Regions from separate parts of the Streptomyces sp. NPDC032745 genome, predicted to be linked through region 3. Evidence: riboswitches for the same ligand, from Rfam matches in the RefSeq annotation. Region 3 holds a riboswitch; each other region holds the start of a gene.
What was found. A riboswitch is a leader RNA that binds a small molecule or an ion and turns the genes downstream of it on or off. The one in region 3 is predicted to bind cyclic di-AMP.

Region 1 (6,483 bases), on a different contig from region 3:
CCGTGCGGGATCCCGCCCTGGAGGTCGAGGTGGGCGCGCATGCCCTCCTCGGGGGTCATGTGGATGTCGGGCCAGTACTCCGAGTACGCACCGATCTGGATCATCGTGGCGTCGAAGGGGCCGTGCTCGGCGCCGATCTCCCCGAACCCGGGGAAGTAGCCGGTGTCGCCGCTGTGGAAGATCCGGTGTTCCTCGCCCGCGACGACCCAGGAGGCCCACAGGGTGTTCTGCTGGTTGCGCAGGCCGCGCCCGCAGAAGTGCCGGGCCGGCGTGGCCGTCAGCGAGAGCCCCGCGATCTTGGTGCCCTCGTTCCAGTCGAGCTCCCGCAGCCGGTCCGGCGACACCCCCCAGCGCTCCAGGTGGGCGCCCACCCCGAGCGGGACGGCGAAGACCGTGTCCGTACCGGCCAGCTCCTTGATGGTCGGCAGGTCGAGGTGGTCGTAGTGGTCGTGCGAGATCACCACGACGTCGACCGGCCCCAGCGAGGCCAGCGGTACGGGTACGGGGTGCAGCCGCTTGGGCCCGGCGAACGGGAAGGGAGAGCACCGCTCGCCCCACACCGGGTCGAACAGCACCCGCCGCCCGTCGATCTCCGCGAGTACGCCGGAGTGCCCCATCCAGGTCAGGCGCAATCCGCTGACCGGCGGCTTCGCCAGCTCGGCGAGGGTCGTCGGGTAGACCGGGATGGGAGCTCCGGGGTTCCGCCGGATCCGCTGCTCCTTGTGGAAGTAGATCTTGGCGAACTCCATCATGGAGCCGGAAGGCCTGGTCCGGGCCCCGACCGGGTTCTGGAAAACACCGTCGGCGAAGTTCGGCGAGCGGTGGATCCGCTCCAGCCGCGCGCCGGACGGATCCGCGCCGAAGGCTTCGGGCCGCAGGGCACGCAGCCGTGGACGCAGGGGACGGGAGCCGGTCAAAGCGCCTCCTGGGAGGTGGGACGGATGGGCGTGAAGGGCCGTACTGGTTTCCGGTCTATCACCATGCCAACGCGCACCGGCCCCGAAGGATTCCGCCGCGCGTCCCCGTCCTCCTGCCCCCGTCCCCTTCCCCTGCTCGGCTACCCGGCCACCCCGCTGCTCCGGCGCCCCGCCCCTCCTGCGCCGGGCTAGAGCGGCAGCAGGTCCGGACGCTTCGCCTCCACGTGGTCCCCGGAGGACTCCCCGCGCAGCCGCCGCCCGATCCACGGCACCAGGTACTCCCGCGCCCACTGGATGTTGTCCCGGGTCACGTCCACCGAGCCGCGCGGCTGTTGCGGCGGCCAGGGCTGGTCGGGGTCGGCCGGCACCTCGAACCCCAGCACCTGGGCGGCGCGCAGCGCGACCCGGGTGTGCCCCTCGGGCGAGAGGTGCAGCCGGTCGTCGTCCCAAGCACGCCGGTCCTGTACGGACTTCAGCGACCAGAGGTCGAGCACCGGGCAGTCGTAGCGGTCGGCGATGGCGCGCACATGGGCGCTGTACGTGGCCACCTTGCCCCGGAGGTGCTTGAGGACCGGCACGCCGCGGGTGTCGAAGCCGGTGGTGATCATGACGTGGCCGACGGCTCCGGTGAGGTCGGCCACGGCCGCCTCGAACCGCTCCGCCACGTCGTCGGGGTCGCTGCCGGGCCGGATGATGTCGTTGCCGCCGGCGCAGAAGCTCACCAGGTCCGGTGCGAGCTCCTTGGCCCGGGGGACCTGTTCGGCCACGATCTGGTCGAGGAGGCGCCCCCGCACGGCCAGGTTCGCGTACCGGAATTCATGTTCCTCGCGCTGATCGGCCAGGAGTACGGCCAGCCGGTCCGCCCAGCCGAGAAAGGTCTCCCCGGGCCCCGGGTCCCCCACACCCTCGGTGAAGCTGTCCCCGATCGCCGCGTACGAGCCGATGGTCTTGAGTGTCGTCTTCGTCGCTGCCACGAGAACACATCCTTCACCCCGGCACGTGACCTACGCCACCGTAGGAAGGGGTTGACGGACCGTGATCTATACCACCTGGTCGGTACGGAATAACAAGGCGTGGGGCCGGGACCCCCCTCGGGTCCCGGCCCCACGAGTCCGGTTGCCTCGCTCCGACGGCGGGAGCCGTCAGATGCTCACGCCCTTGGTGCGGAGGTAGGCCAGCGGGTCGATGTCCGAGCCGTAGGACGGTCCGGTGCGGATCTCGAAGTGCAGGTGCGGGCCGGTCGAGTTGCCGGTGGAGCCGGAGAGGCCGATGGTCTGGCCGCCGGTGACGCTCTGGCCGGCCGAGACGGAGAGCTGGGACAGGTGGCCGTACTGGGAGTACTTGCCGTCCGCGTGCCGGATGACGACCTCGTTGCCGTACGCGCCGGCCCAGCCGGCGGAGACCACGGTGCCCGCGCCCACGGCCCGGACGGTGGTGCCGGAGCTCGCGATGAAGTCGACACCGGTGTGGTAGCCGCTGGACCACATGGCTCCGGGGGTCTTGTACTGGGTCGAGATCCCGCCGCCGACGGGGGCGACGAAGCCGGCGGCGGTGACCGTACCGGCGGAGGACTTGGCGGCGGTGCTCTTCTTGGCGGGCGCGGCGGCGGCTGCGGCCGCGGGGGCGGCGGGGGCCGGCGCGGCGTCCGAGGAGCCCTTGCCGTCCGAGGCCGAGGACTTCTTCGCCGGGGCCGGAGCGGACTCCTCGGCCGGAGCCTGCGCAGCCGGAGCCGCCCCGCCCCGCGCACCGAGGGTCAGCTTCAGCCCGGGGTGGATCAGCGACGGGTCGGTGCCGACGGCCTCGCGGTTGTCGGCGTACAGCTGCTGCCAGCCGCCCGAGAGGTGGCGGTCCTGGGCGATCTTGGAGAGGTAGTCGCCCGGCACGACCGTGTAGACGGCCGGCGCGGACTGCGCGGCAGCGGCGGGCGCGGCCTGCAGCGCCACCGGAACCTGCGGGGCCTGCACGGGAGCCGTGGCGGGGGCGGCGACCGCGTGGGCGCCGGCGGCACCCAGCAGCGGCAGCGCGAGGGCCGCACCACCGGTGCCTGCCACGGCGAAGCCGCGCGCCACGGAACGGGACTTGGGACGGCGGTGCTTACCCTTTGCAGGCATGGCGAATTCCTCTCCGTCGCCTGCGAGGTGAGCTGTCGGGTTCGGACTGGAGATGTCCGGCCGTACATGAACGGAGCATGTACGGCTTCACCCCGAGCTGCGCCGATACAAAGATCGGGAACAGCGGCTTACCTGGTTCCCCCGCTCCTGCCGCGCGCGTGAATAGTCGGGTGCGGTTTCCGGACGGCGGCAGGATTCGGCGGTCCATCCGGATCGATCGCGAAGGTAATCGAGTTCAGCCGCACGGAACAAGCCACGAATTTCCTGACGGATTCACAGGCCGGGGAGTTCGGCGGAATTCCGGTCACCCTCCGTCCATTCCCCGCCGCCAACAACCGCCCCGGCCGGGCCTTTCGACTTCGACGATCAGGCACTCACGGTCACCGTATGATCTGGCTCACGGGGCTGCACCCGATCTCGCCTCCGGTTATGGCAAGTTGGCCCCAAGTAGCGTAATTCGGACATCCCACGACGACGCGGAGGAGTTCCCGTGACCCAGCAGATACCCCAGCCCCCGCGGACGGAGCCCGTACCGGAGCCGGAGCTGGCCGGAGTGCGCAACTTCCGCGATGTGGGCGGCCTTCCGACCACCGACGGACTGAGGGTCAAGCCAGGAAAACTGTTCCGTAGCGGACATCTGGCACATGCCACCGAAACCGACGCAGAATTCCTCGCGTCGCTCGGCCTCCACACGATTTTCGACTTCCGCAACGGCGCCGACCACGCCCTCGAGGGACCCGACGTCGAGCTTCCCGGCGTGCGGAACGTCAACATCCCGCTTTCGGATCCGGCCGACGGCAAGGAATTCTGGAAGATGGTCCGCGGGGGCGATCTCGAGCAGCTCCGCGGAATCCTGGGCGAGGGGAAGGGAGCCGCCCGGATGGCCAACTCGTACCGTTCGATGGTCAAGCACCGCACCGCCGAGCACGGCCGGGTCGTGCGCGCCCTCGCCGAGGACAGCGTTCCGGCGCTCATGCACTGCGCGGCCGGCAAGGACCGGGCCGGCCTGTCGATCGCCGTCACCCTGCTCGCGCTCGGCGTCGAGCGCGAGGCGATCGTGGCGGACTACCTGGAGTCCAACGCCCCGCACCGCCGCTACCGGGTGCGCCGTACCAGTGACGCCCCCGAGGCCCGCTCCCCCGAGGTGATGGAGCTGCTCTCCCCGCTCTTCGACGCCCGCGCCGAGTACCTGACGGCCGCCTTCGACACCATCGACGAGCACTGGGGCGGGGTCGACCGGTACCTCGCCGAGGGCCTCGGACTCACGCCCGAGACCCTCGACCGGCTGCGGGAGCAGCTGCTCGACCGATGACCCGGCGATGACCCGACCGACGGCCCGGCCGGGAAACCGGGCAGCGGAGCAGGCCGTCAGCCGCCGCCGACGGCCTGCTTCACCAGCGTCCTGCCGAAGTCCCACATCAGAGCGCCTCCGCCGTGCGCCTCGTCCATGACCGCGCGGAAGGCGCCGACGAACCGGTCGACGTCCCGCTCGTCCACGATCAGCGGCGGGATGAGCTTGATGACCTCCAGATGGTCGCCGGAGACCTGCGTCAGGATCCGGTGCTTCTGCAGCAGCGGCACCACGACCATCTGGGCGAAGAGCCCCTTGCGGGCCGCCTGGAGCATGGTCCACCGGCTGCGCAGCCCCAGCGAGGACGGCCGCCCGAACTCGATCCCGATCATGAGGCCGCGCCCCCGCACCTCGTGGAGCAGCTCGTACTCGTCCACGAGCGCCGCGAGCCGCCCGCGCAGCAGGTCGCCCATCGCGCGGGCGTTCGCGACCACCGACTCGTCCTCCATGACGCAGAGCACGGCCAGCCCGGCCGCCATCGCCTGCGCGTTGGATCCGAAGCTGGCGGAGTGCACCAGCACCCGGTCCATGGACGAATAGACCTTTTTGAAGATCCAGTCCTTGCCCAGGGTCGCGCCGACCGGCACGTAGCCGCCCGACAGTGCCTTGGCCACGCACACCAGGTCCGGCTCCACGCCCGGCTCGTGCTGGTACGCGTAGAAATCGCCGGTCCGGCCGAGGCCCGTCTGCACCTCGTCGGCGATCAGCAACGCCTTGTGCCGGTGCAGCAGCTCCTGCGCTGCGAGCAGGAACCCGGGCGGGGCCGCGAGCACGCCCTTGCCCTGGACCGGCTCGACGACGAAGGCGGCGACGTCGCCCCGCTTCAGCTCCCGCTCCAGGGCTGCCAGGTCCCCGAGGGCGATCTTCGTATCGGGCAGCAGCGGCGCGAAGCCGTCCCGGAACCCGCCCTCCCCGTTGACCGAGAGCGAACCCGCGGTCAGGCCGTGGAAGGCGTGGTCGCAGTAGAGAACCCTCGTCCGCCCGGTGGCGTACCGGGCGAACTTCAGGGCGGTCTCCACGGCCTCGGTGCCGCTGTTGCCGAAGAAGACCCGGTCCAGGTGCGGGCTGTGGGAGAGCAGCTTCTCCGCCAGCAGCCCGGGCAGCGGCTGGCAGTCGAAGCGGGTCAGATCGGCGAGCTGTGCGTCCAGGACGTCGTGCAGGGCCTGGCGGACCACCGGGTGGTGGCGGCCCAGGCCCATCACTCCGAACCCGGCCAGCATGTCCAGGTAGTCGTTGCCGTCGGCGTCCCAGAAGTGCGCGCCCTCGGCCCGTACGTAGACCTTGTCGAAGCCGATCGTGTGCAGCATCCGGGGCAGCTGGTGGTTGAGGTGCTTGGTGTGCAGCTCGTACCGTTCCCCGCCCCGCTCGTCCAGCAGGGCGCGGAGGTCGAAGCCGGTCACTGCTTCTCCCGGTTCCCCGAGACCGTCTCCCGGGCCGCGCGCAGGGACTCCTTGAGGGAGCCCATGGTGGCGAGGACGGCGGTGGGCTCGTAGCCGCAGTGCGCCATGCAATTCGCGCAGCGCGGGTCCTTTCCGCGGCCGTACTTGCTCCAGTCGGTCTCCTCGATCAGTTCCCGGTACGTCGGCACGTAGCCGTCGCTCATCAGATAGCAGGGGCGCTGCCAGCCGAAGAGGGAGTAATTGGGAATGGCCCAGGCGGTGCAGGGGAAATCCACCTTGCCTTCCAGGAAGTCGAGGAAGAGCGGGGAGTGGTTGAGCCGCCAGCGCCTCCGGTTTCCGCCCGCGAAGGCCTTCTTGAAGAGTTCCCTGGTCTGTTCGACGCCCAGGAAGTGTTCCTGGTCAGGGGCCTTTTCGTAGGCGTAGGCGGGCGAGATCATCATTTCGTCGACCTTGAGGTCGTCATTGAGGTAGTTGAGCACCTCGATGATCGTCTGCGGGGTGTCGGTGTTGAAGAAGGTGGAGTTGGTGGTGACCCGGAACCCGCGCCGCTTCGCCTCCTTGATGGCGGCGACCGCCTCGTCGAAGACGCCTTCCTTGGCGACCGACTCGTCGTGCCGTTCGCGCAGCCCGTCGATGTGCACGGCGAAGGCGAAGTACGGGGACGGGGTGAACTTCTCGATCTTCTTGCGCAGCAGCATCGCGTT
Region 2 (6,483 bases), on a different contig from region 3:
GGCGCGGGGGCGCGGGGGCAGGGCCCCCGGACGCGGCGCCGCACCCAGGCCCGCCGGGGACAGGGCGTCGACCAGCTCCGCCAGTTCCACGTGCACCACCGCCACCGGCTTGCCGGGATGCCCGGTCACCGCGTCCCGAAGGGCCTCGGCCAGATCGTCCTGCGGCTCCTGCTCGTTCACCCACGGGATCACCGTGACGATCACCGCATCGTTCTCGGCGGAGCCCAGCGCCGTGCCCAGCGCCTCCCGGAAGTCCTCCGGCGTCGCCGCCGTGGTCAGGTCCAGCGGGGCCCCCGGCCGCAGCCCCTGCGTGAGGCAGGCGTCGTACGTGAGGACACCCAGCGACTCCGAATTGCCGAGGATCGCCACGCGCGGCCCGGCCGGCAGCGGCTGCGAGGCCAGCAGCAGCCCGACGTCCACCAGCTCCGTCACGGTGTCGACGCGGAGCACCCCGGCCTGCCGCAGCAGAGCCGAGACCGTGGTGTCCGGGAGCCTGGTCCCGGGGACCACGTGCCCGGCCGGGGTGTGCCGGCCGCCCTTCGCGACGACCACCGGCTTCACGGCCGCCGTCCGCCGCGCGAGCCGCGTGAACTTCCGCGGGTTGCCCAGGGTTTCGAGGTACATCAGCGCGACGTCGGTGGCCTCGTCCTCGTACCAGTACTGCAGGATGTCGTTGCCGGAGACGTCCGCCCGGTTGCCGGCCGAGACGAAGGACGACAGGCCCTCGCCGCGCCGCAGCAGTGCGGACAGGAGCGAGATGCCGATCGCCCCGGACTGGGTGAACAGCCCGATGCGGCCCCGGATCGGCGCGGGCGCCGGGGTCAGGGAGGCGTTGAGCCCGACCTCCGGCGCGGTGTTGATCACGCCGTACGCGTTCGGCCCGATCAGCCGCATCCCGTACGAGCGCACCTGGCGCACCAGTTCGCGCTGCCGGTCGAGCCCGGCCGCACCGCTCTCCCCGTAACCGGCGGAGAGCACCACCAGCCCCTGCACCCCGTGCTCGCCGCACGCGGCCACGGCCTCCGGGACGCGCTCGGCGGGGATCGCGATCACCGCGAGGTCGACCGGGGAGTCGATGTCGCCGAGCGCGCGGTAGGCCCGTACGCCGTCCAGCAGGTCGGTGGTGACGGCCTCGTTCACGGCGTAGAGGTGGCCTTGGAAGCCGCCGTCGCGCAGGTTCCGCAGGGCCGCCGCGCCGACTCCCCCGCCGGAGCGGCTGACTCCGATCACCGCCACCGAGCCGGGGGCGAGCAGCCGCTGCACGGAGCGGGCCTCGGCGCGCTGCTCGCGGGCGCGCTGCACGGCCAGGGATTCGGCGGTGGGTTCGAGGTCGAGGGTGAGGTGGACGGAGCCGTCCTCGAAGCTGCGCTTCTGCTGGTAGCCGGCGTCGGTGAAGACCTTGATCATCTTGCCGTTGGCGGGCAGTACCTCGGCCGCGAACCGGCGGATGCCCCGCTCGCGGGCGACCGCGCCGATGTGTTCGAGGAGCGCGGAGGCGACCCCGCGGCCCTGGTGGGCGTCCTGGACGAGGAAGGCCACCTCGGCCTCGTCGGCGGGGGCGGAGGCGGGCCGGCCGTCGGGGCCGATCCGGTCGTAGCGGACGGTGCCGATGAACTCCTCGCCGATGGTCGCCGCGAGGCCGACCCGGTCCACGTAGTCGTGGTGCGTGAAGCGGTGCACGTCGCGGTCGGACAGCCGGGGGTAGGGCGCGAAGAAGCGGTAGTACTTCGACTCGTCGGAGACCTGCTCGTAGAAGCTGACCAGCCGGCCCGCGTCCTCCGTGGTGATGGGCCTGATCCGGGCGGTGCCGCCGTCGCGCAGGACGACGTCCGCTTCCCAGTGGGCCGGGTACGAGGGGTCCGACGCGGTGGTCATGCGGCGATCTTAAGGCCAGGACCGGCCGGACAGCTCCTGCGCGGCGCGCGAGGCAAGCAGGGGCAAATGAGTGCAAGCTGGGGTAGGTCGAACCGCGGAGGATTCGAGCCGAAGGTCGGTCGGAGCATTCGAGGCGCCGTGAGAGACTGGTCTAGACAACCGTAAGAACCTGAAGGGCATCACCATGGCAGAGCGCCGCGTCAACGTCGGCTGGGCCGAGGGCCTGCACGCTCGTCCCGCCTCGATCTTCGTCCGCGCGACGACCGCTTCCGGCGTCCCGGTGACCATCTCGAAGGCCGACGGGAACCCCGTCAACGCCGCGTCCATGCTCGCGGTGCTCGGCCTGGGCGCCCAGGGCGGCGAGGAGATCATCCTCGCGTCCGACGCCGAGGGTGCCGAGGCGGCGCTGGACCGCCTCGCGAAGCTGGTCGCCGAGGGCCTCGAGGAGCTCCCCGAGACCGTCTGACCCTTCGGGTTCGCCCCCGGGCGTGCGACGAAGCCGCGGCCGCCGGAATTCCGGCGGCCGCGGCTTCGTCGTTTTCAGGAATTCCATCGCCCGCACCGGGTGACCGCGAATGCGCCGCCAATGCGCCGCGAATTCGGACGCCGCCCCCACATTAATACGCGCTATTTGTTAATGCGGACCGCCCGCCATGTTTACGGCATGTTGCGAAGTCCTCACGCGCAGCCGGTGCGCCCCGGCCGCCCGGTCCGCGTGGATCGCCGTCAGCGCCCGCGCCCGCTCGGCGTCCCCGCGCGCCACCGCGTCCACGATCGCCCCGTGCTCCGCCCAGGACTCCACGGGCCGGGCCGGCGCCTCCACGGCGTACATCCACGCGACCTTGTGCCGCATTTGCGTGAGCAGCGCGATCAGCCCGGGGCTGCCGGAGGCCTGGGCGAGGGTCTCGTGGAACCAGCCGCCCAGGGACCGCAGGTCCTCCCCCTGCCCCCGCCTGGCCCGCTCCTGGCCCAGTCTGACCAGCCCGCGCAGCACCTTGAGGTGGGCCTCGGTGCGCCGGCGGGCGGCCCGGGCCGCGGCCAGCGGCTCGATCAGCATCCGCAGTTCCAGGAGGTCGGCCGCCTCCTGCTCGGTGGGCTCGGCGACGCAGGCTCCCGCATGCCGCCGGGTGGTGACGAAGCCCTCGGACTCCAGGGTCCGCAGTGCCTCGCGGACCGGCACGCGGGAGACCCCGTACCGGCGGGCCAGCAGCTCCTCGGTCAGCCGGCCGCCCGGCTCGAAGACTCCGGAGACGATGTCGTCGCGGATTGCCGTGCATACCGCGTGCGCAGGAATACGCAAGTCCGGACCTCCGCCTATTTCCGACTGCCGACGTCATTGCCGCGACCGTGCTGGGATCGTACTGGGACTCTATTGCAACACGCGATGTTTTCCGAGCGCGGACGGAAATCGCGAATATTTACAGCCACAATGCGGCCACGTGCGGCCACAACGCGAAGGCCCCGGCTCGGGGAGCCGGGGCCTTCGGTGAAGTGCTTCGGGTCAGACGTCGACGCCGTGGTTGCGCAGGTACGCGACCGGGTCGATGTCCGAGCCGTACTGGGCGCCGGTGCGGGCCTCGAAGTGCAGGTGCGGGCCGCTGGAGTTGCCGGTGGAGCCCGACAGGCCGATCTGCTGGCCCGGGGTGACCTGCTCGCCCACCGAGACGCTCAGCGAGGTCATGTGGCCGTACTGGGTGTAGGTGCCGTCGTTGTGCTTGATGACGACGTTGTTGCCGTACGCGCCGCCCCAGCCGGCCTCGACCACGGTTCCGGCGCCCACCGCGTGCACCGAGGTGCCGGAGGCCGCGTGGAAGTCGATGCCGGTGTGGCTGCCGGAGGACCACATGCCGCCGCCCGCGTGCCACTGGGTGCTGATGTAGGAGCCGTCGACGGGGGCGACGAAGGTGTTGAGGCGCTTGCGCTCCTCCTCGCGGGCGGCGCGCTCGGCGGCCTCGCGCTCGGCCTTCGCCTTCTCCTCGGCCTTCTGCTTGGCCTCGGCGGCGCGCGCCTTCGCGTCGGCCTCCGCCTTCGCCTTGGCGGCCGCGGCCTCTGCCGCGTGCTCCTGGGCCTCGGCCTGGGCCTCGATCTGGACCGGGAGGTCCTCGGCCGTCACGACGGCGTTCAGGCCGGTGTCCTCCATGGAGGGGGCCTTGTCCGACGCGGCGAACGCCGGGCCTGCGAGGGAGCCGACGACACCGGTGGTGGCGAGGGCGGCTATGCCGGCGTAGCCGGCGGTCTTGCGGCTCAGACGACTGGAACCACGGTGCTTACCGGCGGCACGACTGCCAAACGCCATGAAGGGGCTGATCCTTTCCTTCCTTCTCGCCTACCGGGTTAGCTGACGGGTTCGGAGCAGGAAGGTCTCCTACGGGCCCCCTCTGACGAGGCGGTCCGATTCACCCCAGGGACACATGTGGGTCCCCGGCTCCCCAGGCTCGCGCCTGACGGGGACTCGGCGATCGCTGCCCGGTGCCGCGGATGCGGCGCGTACAACTGACGGACAGCACGCCCGACGCTAGGCGGATCATCAGTCAATCGCCAAACAGACACGCCTTTTTGTTGCGTACGCCACACCACATACAAGCAACCTCTCCGCTAAACAGACAAAAAGGGCCCCGGTGGACAAGCCACCGGAGCCCTTGGGATGTCCGTCAGTTGGTGACGACGGTGACCTCGCCGATCCCGAGCGCCCGCACCGGCGCCTCGATCTGCGAGGCGTCGCCCACCAGGACGGTGACCAGGCGGTCCACCGGGAAGGCGGCCAGGACGGCCGAAGTCGCCTCCACCGTGCCCGTTTGGGCCAGCTGCGCGTACAACCGGGCCTGGTAGTCGTCCGGGAGCTCCTGCTCGACCTGGTCGGCGAGCGTGCCTGCGACGGCTGCGGCCGTCTCGAACTTGAGCGGGGCCACGCCCACCAAGTTCTGCACCGCCACGTCCCGTTCGGCATCGGTCAGGCCGCCCTCCGCGAGGGTGCGGAGCACCTTCCAGAGGTCGTCGAGCGCCGGGCCCGTGTTGGGGGTGTCCACGGAGCCGCTGATGGCGAGCATCGAGGCGCCCTTGCCGTCGGCGGTGGAGCGCAGCACCTGGCCGAAGGCGCGCACACCGTACGTGTAGCCCTTCTCCTCGCGCAGCACCTTGTCCAGGCGCGAGGTGAGGGTGCCGCCCAGGCAGTACGTGCCGAGCACCTGGGCCGCCCACACCCGGTCGTGGCGGTCCGCCCCGATCCGGCCGATCAGCAGCTGGGTCTGGACCGCGCCGGGCCGGTCCACGATGACCACGCGGCCGGTGTCGTCGGCGGTCACCGGCGGCACCGGGAGGGCAGCGGCGGTGTTGCCCGTCCAGGTGCCCAGGGTGTCCGCCAGTACGGCGTCCAGGTCGATGCCGGTCAGGTCGCCGACGACCACCGCGGTGGCGGTGGCGGGGCGTACGTGGGTCTCGAAGAAGGCACGCACGGCCGCGGAGTCGATCCGGGCGACCGTCTCCTCGGTGCCCTGGCGCGGGCGGGACATCCGCAGCGTGGCCGGGAAGAGCTGCTTCGAGAGTTCCTTGGCGGCGCGGCGCTGCGGGTTGGCCAGCTCGTGCGGGATCTCGTCGAGGCGGTTGCGCACCAGGCGGTCCACCTCGGCGTCGGCGAAGGCGGGCGCGCGCAGCGCCTCGGCGAGGAGGCCCAGCGCCTTGGCCAGCCGGGAGGCCGGCACCTCCAGGGAGACCCGCACGCCCGGGTGGTCGGCGTGCGCGTCGAGCGTGGCGCCGCAGCGCTCCAGCTCGGCCGCGAACTCCTCGGCGGAGTGCTTGTCGGTGCCCTCGGAGAGCGCGCGGGCCATGATGGTCGCGACGCCGTCCAGGCCCTGGGGCTCGGCGTCCAGCGGGGCGGCGAGGTTGACCTCGACGGCGACGACCTGCTGGCCGGGGCGGTGGCAGCGCAGCAGGGTCAGCCCGTTGGGCAGCGAGCCCCGCTCGGGCGCCGGGAAGGCCCAGGGGCGGGCCTGGCCGGCCTGCGGCTGCGGGTGGAAGGTCATCGTGACGGCTGCGGTGTCGCTCACTGCTCCGCCCCCTCGTTCTCGTCGTTCTCGTCGGCCCCGTCGGCCTCTGCCGGGAGCGGCTCGTACACCAGCACCGCGCGGTTGTCGGGGCGCAGTCGGGCCGCGGCCACGGCCTGCACCTCCTCGGCGGTGATGTCGAGGACCCGCTGGACGGCGCTGAGCGCCAGCTGCGGGTCGCCGAACAGTACGGCGAAGCGGCAGAGTTCGTCGGCGCGGCCGGCCACCGTGCTCAGCCGGTCCAGCCACTCGCGCTCCAGCTGCGCCTGGGCGCGCTCCATCTCCTCGGCCGTCGGGCCCTCGGCGGCGAACCGCGCGAGCTCCTCGTCGACGGCCGCCTCGATGTCGGGCACCTCGACCCCGCTGGACGTCTTCACGTCCAGCCAGCCCAGCGAGGGCGCGCCGGCCAGCCGCAGCATGCCGAAGCCGGCCGCCACGGCCGTCTGGTCGCGGCGGACCAGGCGGTTGTGCAGCCGGGAGGACTCGCCGCCGCCCAGGACGGTCAGCGCCACGTCGGCGGCGTCGCATTCGCGGGTGCCGTCGTGCGGGAGCCGGTAGGCGGCCATCA
Region 3 (6,483 bases):
ACCCGCCGGACCACACCCGGTTGCGGCGGCTGGTGTCGAAGGCGTTCACCCCGCGCAGGGTGGCCGAGTTCACCCCGCGGGTGCAGGAGCTGACCGACCACCTCATCGACAAGATCGTTGAAAAGGCGGGGGACGCGGGCGAGGGGGAAGCGGACCTCATCCACGAGTTCGCCTTCCCGCTCCCCATCTATGCCATCTGCGAGATGCTCGGCGTACCGCGCGAGGACCAGGACGACTTCCGTGACTGGGCCGGGATGATGATCCGGCACGGCGGCGGCCCGCGCGGCGGGGTCGCCCGCTCCGTGAAGCAGATGCGGACCTATCTCGGTGAACTCATCCACCGTAAAAGGGACGATCTGGGCAATGACCTCATCTCCGACCTGATCCGCGCGAGTGACCACGGGGACCACCTGACGGAGGCCGAGGCCACGGCGATGGCCTTCATCCTCCTGTTCGCGGGCTTCGAGACCACGGTCAATCTGATCGGAAACGGGGTGCATGCCCTATTCATGAACCCGGATCAGCGCACCCGCCTCCAGGACTCCCTCGCCGCCGGGGAGAGCGGCCTGCTGGAGACCGGCATCGAGGAGCTGCTCCGCTACGACGGTCCCGTGGAGCTGGCCACCTGGCGGTTCGCCACCGAGCCGCTGACCCTCGGGGGCCAGGAGATCGCAGCCGGCGATCCGGTGCTCGTCGTCCTCGCCGCGGCCGACCGGGACCCCGAGCGGTTCGCCGATCCGGACACCCTCGACCTCTCCCGCAGTGACAACCAGCACCTCGGATACGGGCACGGCATCCACTACTGCCTGGGTGCTCCGCTCGCACGACTTGAAGGGCAGACGGCGCTTGCGACTTTGCTGACGCGTCTGCCAGATCTGGAACTCGCTGTTCCGCCCAACGAGCTTCGCTGGCGCGGGGGTCTGATCATGCGTGGCCTGCGCACTCTTCCCGTCAGGTTCACAGCTCGAAACATCTGAAGGGTCCCTGACCGTAAGTCAGCCCCCGCCAGGAGTTGTTACTGACGTGCTAAGACGGCTAGGTTCTGCCGTTACCCAGTCGTTATGCGAAAGGTGCAGCTCATGCGTTCCGGGAACGGCCGCCACAGACGCCCCCGCCAGGTACCCGCGATAGTCGTCACCGCCGGAGTCACCGGTTCCGCCTTGGCCCTGCCACTCCTCGCCGCCACCGGCGCGAGCGCGGCGGACACCTCCACGTGGGACAAGGTCGCCGAGTGCGAGAGCGGCGGCTCCTGGAGCGCCAACTCCGGCAGCGGGTCGTACGGCGGACTTTCGTTCACGCAGGAGCAGTGGAACTCCTCGGGTGGCCTCGACTTCGCCGAGCGCCCCGACCTCGCCAGCCGTTCGCAGCAGATCGCCGTCGCCGAGCGGGTCCTGGGCACCCAGGGCCCCCGGGCGTGGGGGCAGTGCTCGGAGTCGGCCGGGCTGACCCAGCAGGCCCCCGCCGCGGCCGTGGACCCGGGCCTGCCCGGCACGCTCGGCCCCGTCGCCCCGAGCGCCTCGCGCCCCGACGACTCGGTCCCGGCCGGCGGTTCCGGCGCCAAGGCGAGGGACTTCGGCGCCCCGACCCAGGCCCCCACGCCGGTCTTCACGCTCCCGCCGGCGCCGCTCGCACCGAACAGCGGACTGCCCGTCATGCCCGACCCGGACGTGCCGTCCACGTCGCCGACCGTCCCGGGGCTCCCGGGCGACCCGACCGCGAACCCGGGTACCCCCACGGCCCCGACGACGCCCACCGCGCCGACGACCCCGGGGAGCCCGACCACGCCCGGGAACCCGGCGGACCCGACTGCTCCGGTCACCCCGGCCGACCCCGGCGCCCCCGCGGCCCCGGGTACCCCGGGCGCCTCCACCGACCCGAGTGCCATCCCGGACACCTCCGGCACCGGCAAGCACCGTGGTACGCCAGCCCTCGAGCTGACCGCCGCATCTGAGGGGGCGTCGGCGCCCTCGTACACCGTCCAGGCGGGCGACAGCCTGGCCACCATCGCGTCTGCCAAGAAGGTCAAGGGCGGCTGGAACGCGCTCTACCAGGCCAACGAGCAGGTCATCGGCAATGACGCCGATCTGATCAAGCCCGGCCAGAACCTGGATCTAAGCTAGGAATAGCGGCACTTCGGACACCCGGAAAGAGCTGAATGTCCGTTATCTGCAAGTGAGACATGTGTCTCTTCCGGTCAACTGGCGTGTCCCGCCTGGAGCCTTCCGCAAACCCCGTCCTCACCTGCGCAAACGGCAGTAAAGGGAGCGCAAGTAGGGGCCGTTTCTCCCCGGTGTTCCTCGTTGAACATCGGGGAGAGACCTGCCTACCTTCTGAGTCGCCCGCCACCGCGGGCTCCTTCGACCGCATCGCCGAATCCTGCCGGCGGCCGGAGGGAACAGTCGTCGCGTCAAGCGCCGAAGGCAGGAGCGGGGGAACCAAGGTAGGCGCCGGGACCGGCCGTTGAGAGACGGTCACGGAAACGGCTAGGGGTTAAGTCGTGCGCCACGTCGCACGGCCGGGCACTCATCCGCCCGAACCCGACAGCTCACCTCGCAGGCGTCGGTGAGGAGAACTCCATGCTGCTTTCCGGCAAGGGCAAGCACCGCCGCGCCTCCAAGGCCGCCCGCATCGTCACGCTCGCCGGCGTCACCGGCGTCGCCGTCGCCGCCCCGCTGATGGCGGCCGGCTCGGCCTCCGCCGCCACCGCCACCGAGTGGGACCGCGTCGCGCAGTGCGAGTCCGGCGGCAACTGGTCCATCAACACGGGCAACGGCTACTACGGCGGCCTGCAGTTCTCGTCCTCCACCTGGGCCGCGTACGGCGGCAAGGCGTACGCCGCGCAGGCCAACCAGGCCTCCAAGTCGCAGCAGATAGCCGTCGCCGAGAAGGTCCTCAAGGGCCAGGGCAAGGGCGCGTGGCCGTCCTGCGGCGTCGGCCTCTCCAACTCCTCTTACACCGGCGGTGGTACGACCGACACCCCGAAGAAGACGGAGCAGAAGACCGAGACCAAGAAGACCCAGCCGAAGAAGACCGAGCCGAAGAAGGAGACGAAGCGCTCCGAGGCTCCGACGACCCGCTCCGAGCGCTCCGAGGCCCCGGCCCCGAAGACCGGCAACGGCTCGTACGAGGTCAAGCCCGGCGACACCCTGGGCACCATCGCCGAGGCCAACGGCGTCAAGGGCGGCTGGGAGAAGCTCTTCGAGCTCAACAAGGACATCGTCTCGGACGCCGACCTGATCTTCCCGGGTCAGAAGCTGAAGCTCAGCTGAACCCTGCCGTAACAACTGCGGCACCGAGCACAACACGCAGCATCCCCACCGCCCGGCGCGTCTTCCCCCCACGCGCCGGGCGGCGGCGTTTTGTCCGGCCGGGACGCCGGTGGTCAGGAGTCCTATGTACCGGAAGGCGGGTATTCGGGCCCTTTTTCGTCCCAGGAGGCGGGCGGTCGGCCGGCCCAGTGCCCGGAGCCGGTTAGGCTCTAGTCGGCGAGGCCGTCCCACGGCCTGACATGCCACCGCACACCCAGCGTCACATCCCAGAAGGAGATGCTCGTGCCGTCCATCGACGTCGTCGTAGCCCGGGAAATCCTGGACTCCCGAGGCAACCCCACGGTCGAGGTCGAGGTGGGCCTCGACGATGGCAGCACCGGCCGTGCTGCAGTTCCGTCCGGCGCCTCCACCGGTGCCTTCGAGGCCATTGAGCTCCGTGACGGTGACCCCAACCGTTACATGGGCAAGGGTGTCGAGAAGGCCGTCCTCGCGGTCATCGAGCAGATCGGCCCGGAGCTCGTCGGCTACGACGCCACCGAGCAGCGCCTGATCGACCAGGCCATGTTCGACCTGGACGCCACCGACAACAAGGGCTCGCTCGGCGCCAACGCCATCCTCGGCGTGTCCCTCGCCGTCGCGCACGCCGCGTCCGAGGCCTCGGACCTCCCGCTCTTCCGCTACCTCGGCGGCCCGAACGCGCACCTGCTGCCCGTTCCGATGATGAACATCCTCAACGGTGGGTCGCACGCCGACTCCAACGTGGACATCCAGGAGTTCATGATCGCCCCGATCGGCGCGGAGTCCTTCTCCGAGGCCCTGCGCTGGGGTGCCGAGGTCTACCACACCCTCAAGAAGGTCCTGCACACCAAGGGCCTCTCCACCGGCCTGGGCGACGAGGGCGGCTTCGCCCCGAACCTGGAGTCCAACCGCGCCGCGCTCGACCTCATCGTCGAGGCCATCAAGCAGGCCGGCTACACCCCGGGCAAGGACATCGCGCTCGCGCTCGACGTCGCCGCGTCCGAGTTCTACAAGGACGGCAAGTACGAGTTCGAGGGCCAGTCCCGCTCGGCCGCCGAGATGACCGAGTACTACGAGGAGCTCGTCTCCGCGTACCCGCTCGTCTCCATCGAGGACCCGCTCTACGAGGACGACTGGGCCGGCTGGAAGGTCATCACCGACCGCCTCGGCGCCAAGGTCCAGATCGTCGGCGACGACCTCTTCGTCACCAACCCCGAGCGCCTGGCCCGCGGTATCGAGGAGGGCTCCGCGAACGCCCTGCTCGTCAAGGTGAACCAGATCGGTTCGCTGACCGAGACCCTCGACGCCGTCGAGATGGCCCAGCGCAACGGCTTCAAGTGCATGATGTCCCACCGCTCCGGTGAGACCGAGGACGTCACCATCGCCGACCTCGCCGTCGCCGTGAACTGCGGTCAGATCAAGACCGGCGCCCCGGCCCGCTCGGACCGCGTCGCCAAGTACAACCAGCTGCTGCGCATCGAGGAGATCCTCGACGACGCCGCGGTGTACGCGGGCCGCTCCGCCTTCCCGCGCTTCAAGGGCTAAGGGTTAACCACGCTCTTGCTTCCGTACGTCCCCGCACTCGGTCCCGTACCGTGTGCGGGGACGTATTGCGTAGTGCGCACCGGGTACAAGGGGAGGCGGGATCAATGGCCGGGAACCGGGATCGGTTCTCCACCTTCTCCACCGCGACCAGGCTCAAGCAGCTCGGCGAGCGGACCGCAGCCCACGTCTACCGCTCGCAGACGCGCCGCCAGGTCCGCCGCAGCCGGCTCACCGGCCGGGCCGCGCTCCTGGTGCTCGTCCTCTGTACGCTGGTCGTCGCCCTCGCGTATCCGATGCGCCAGTACGTCTCCCAGCGCTCGGAGATCGCGGAGCAGCGGCGGGCCGCCGAGGCCGCGAGCCGGCGCCTCGAACGCCTCCGCGACGAGAAGGCCCGCTGGCAGGACAACGCGTACGCGGAGCAGCAGGCGCGCAAGCACCTGCACTTCGTCCGCCCGGGCGAGATCAGCTACATCATGACCGACCCCGGGGCCGGGGCCGCCGAGCGGCACCGCACCGGAACGGCCGGATCCGGCCGGCCCTGGTACTCGAACGTCTGGGACGGCGTCGACAAGGCCGACCGCCCCGGCGAGTGACGAGCAACGGCACTCCGAGTACCGCACCCCGAGCACCGCACCCATCCACGAGAACGAAGAGACTTCCTCCAGGCATGCAGACGCCCCCGCCCCAGACCGACCGGACCGAGCCGACCGACGCGGACATCGAGGCGTTCGAGCAGCAGCTCGGCCGCCCGCCGCGCGGGCTGCGCGCCATCGCCCACCGCTGCCCCTGCGGCCAGCCGGACGTGGTGGAGACCGCCCCGCGCCTCCCCGACGGCACGCCCTTCCCGACGCTGTACTACCTCACCTGCCCGCGCGCGGCCTCCGCGATCGGCACGCTCGAGGCGAACGGTGTGATGAAGGAGATGCAGGCCCGCCTCGCCGAGGACCCCGAGCTGGCCGCCGCCTACCAGGCCGCGCACGAGGACTACATCCGTCGCCGCGACGCCATCGAGGTGCTGCAGGGCTTCCCGAGCGCCGGCGGGATGCCGGACCGGGTGAAGTGCCTGCACGTGCTGGTCGGCCACTCGCTCGCCGCCGGCCCCGGGGTGAACCCGTTCGGCGACGAGGCGCTGGCGATGCTGCCGGAGTGGTGGGCCAAGGGCGCCTGCGTCACCCCGTGCGCGGAGAAGGCGGAGGCCGCGGAGGCCGCGGAGGCCGCGGACAAGAAGGAGCCGGACGCGTGACCCGGGTCGCCGGCATCGACTGCGGTACCAACTCCATCCGCCTGCTCGTCGCGGACTGCGACCCGCTGACCGGCGAGCTGGTCGAGCTGGACCGGCGGATGACGATCGTCCGCCTCGGCCAGGGCGTGGACAAGACGGGCCGGCTGGCCCCGGAGGCGCTCGAGCGCACGTTCGCGGCCTGCCGCGAGTACGCGGCGGTGATCAAGGAGCTGGGTGCGGAGCGGCTGCGCTTCGTGGCGACCTCGGCCTCCCGCGACGCCGAGAACCGGGACGAGTTCGTGCAGGGGGTCCTCGGCATCCTGGGCGTCGAGCCCGAGGTGATCTCCGGTGACCAGGAGGCGGAGTTCTCCTTCATCGGTGCCACCAAGGAGCTGACGGGCACCACGCACATGGAGAAGCCGTTCCTGG

Region 1: linked by a shared signal. The riboswitch ahead of ACZ5WG_RS20200 (LysM peptidoglycan-binding domain-containing M23 family metallopeptidase) and the one ahead of ACZ5WG_RS18900 (transglycosylase family protein) in region 3 are both predicted to bind cyclic di-AMP.
Region 2: linked by a shared signal. The riboswitch ahead of ACZ5WG_RS28365 (M23 family metallopeptidase) and the one ahead of ACZ5WG_RS18900 (transglycosylase family protein) in region 3 are both predicted to bind cyclic di-AMP.

The regions. Positions count from the first base shown of each region.
Region 1 is NZ_JBVING010000007.1:232,193-238,675, forward strand. Features, by position in the region: gene ACZ5WG_RS20190 (MBL fold metallo-hydrolase) at 1-917, opposite strand, end outside; gene ACZ5WG_RS20195 (SGNH/GDSL hydrolase family protein) at 1,106-1,891, opposite strand; gene ACZ5WG_RS20200 (LysM peptidoglycan-binding domain-containing M23 family metallopeptidase) at 2,060-3,028, opposite strand; cyclic di-AMP (ydaO/yuaA leader) riboswitch at 3,031-3,207, opposite strand; gene ACZ5WG_RS20205 (tyrosine-protein phosphatase) at 3,519-4,340, shown strand; gene ACZ5WG_RS20210 (aspartate aminotransferase family protein) at 4,397-5,779, opposite strand; gene hpnH (adenosyl-hopene transferase HpnH) at 5,776-6,483, opposite strand, start outside.
Region 2 is NZ_JBVING010000012.1:155,233-161,715, reverse strand. Features, by position in the region: gene ACZ5WG_RS28380 (bifunctional acetate--CoA ligase family protein/GNAT family N-acetyltransferase) at 1-1,875, opposite strand, end outside; gene ACZ5WG_RS28375 (HPr family phosphocarrier protein) at 2,060-2,341, shown strand; gene ACZ5WG_RS28370 (GntR family transcriptional regulator) at 2,510-3,175, opposite strand; gene ACZ5WG_RS28365 (M23 family metallopeptidase) at 3,377-4,171, opposite strand; cyclic di-AMP (ydaO/yuaA leader) riboswitch at 4,185-4,343, opposite strand; gene ACZ5WG_RS28360 (M16 family metallopeptidase) at 4,527-5,894, opposite strand; gene ACZ5WG_RS28355 (M16 family metallopeptidase) at 5,915-6,483, opposite strand, start outside.
Region 3 is NZ_JBVING010000006.1:405,873-412,355, forward strand. Features, by position in the region: gene ACZ5WG_RS18890 (cytochrome P450 family protein) at 1-977, shown strand, start outside; gene ACZ5WG_RS18895 (LysM peptidoglycan-binding domain-containing protein) at 1,080-2,120, shown strand; cyclic di-AMP (ydaO/yuaA leader) riboswitch at 2,403-2,574, shown strand; gene ACZ5WG_RS18900 (transglycosylase family protein) at 2,577-3,269, shown strand; gene eno (phosphopyruvate hydratase) at 3,546-4,832, shown strand; gene ACZ5WG_RS18910 (FtsB family cell division protein) at 4,937-5,425, shown strand; gene ACZ5WG_RS18915 (DUF501 domain-containing protein) at 5,500-6,075, shown strand; gene ACZ5WG_RS18920 (Ppx/GppA phosphatase family protein) at 6,072-6,483, shown strand, end outside.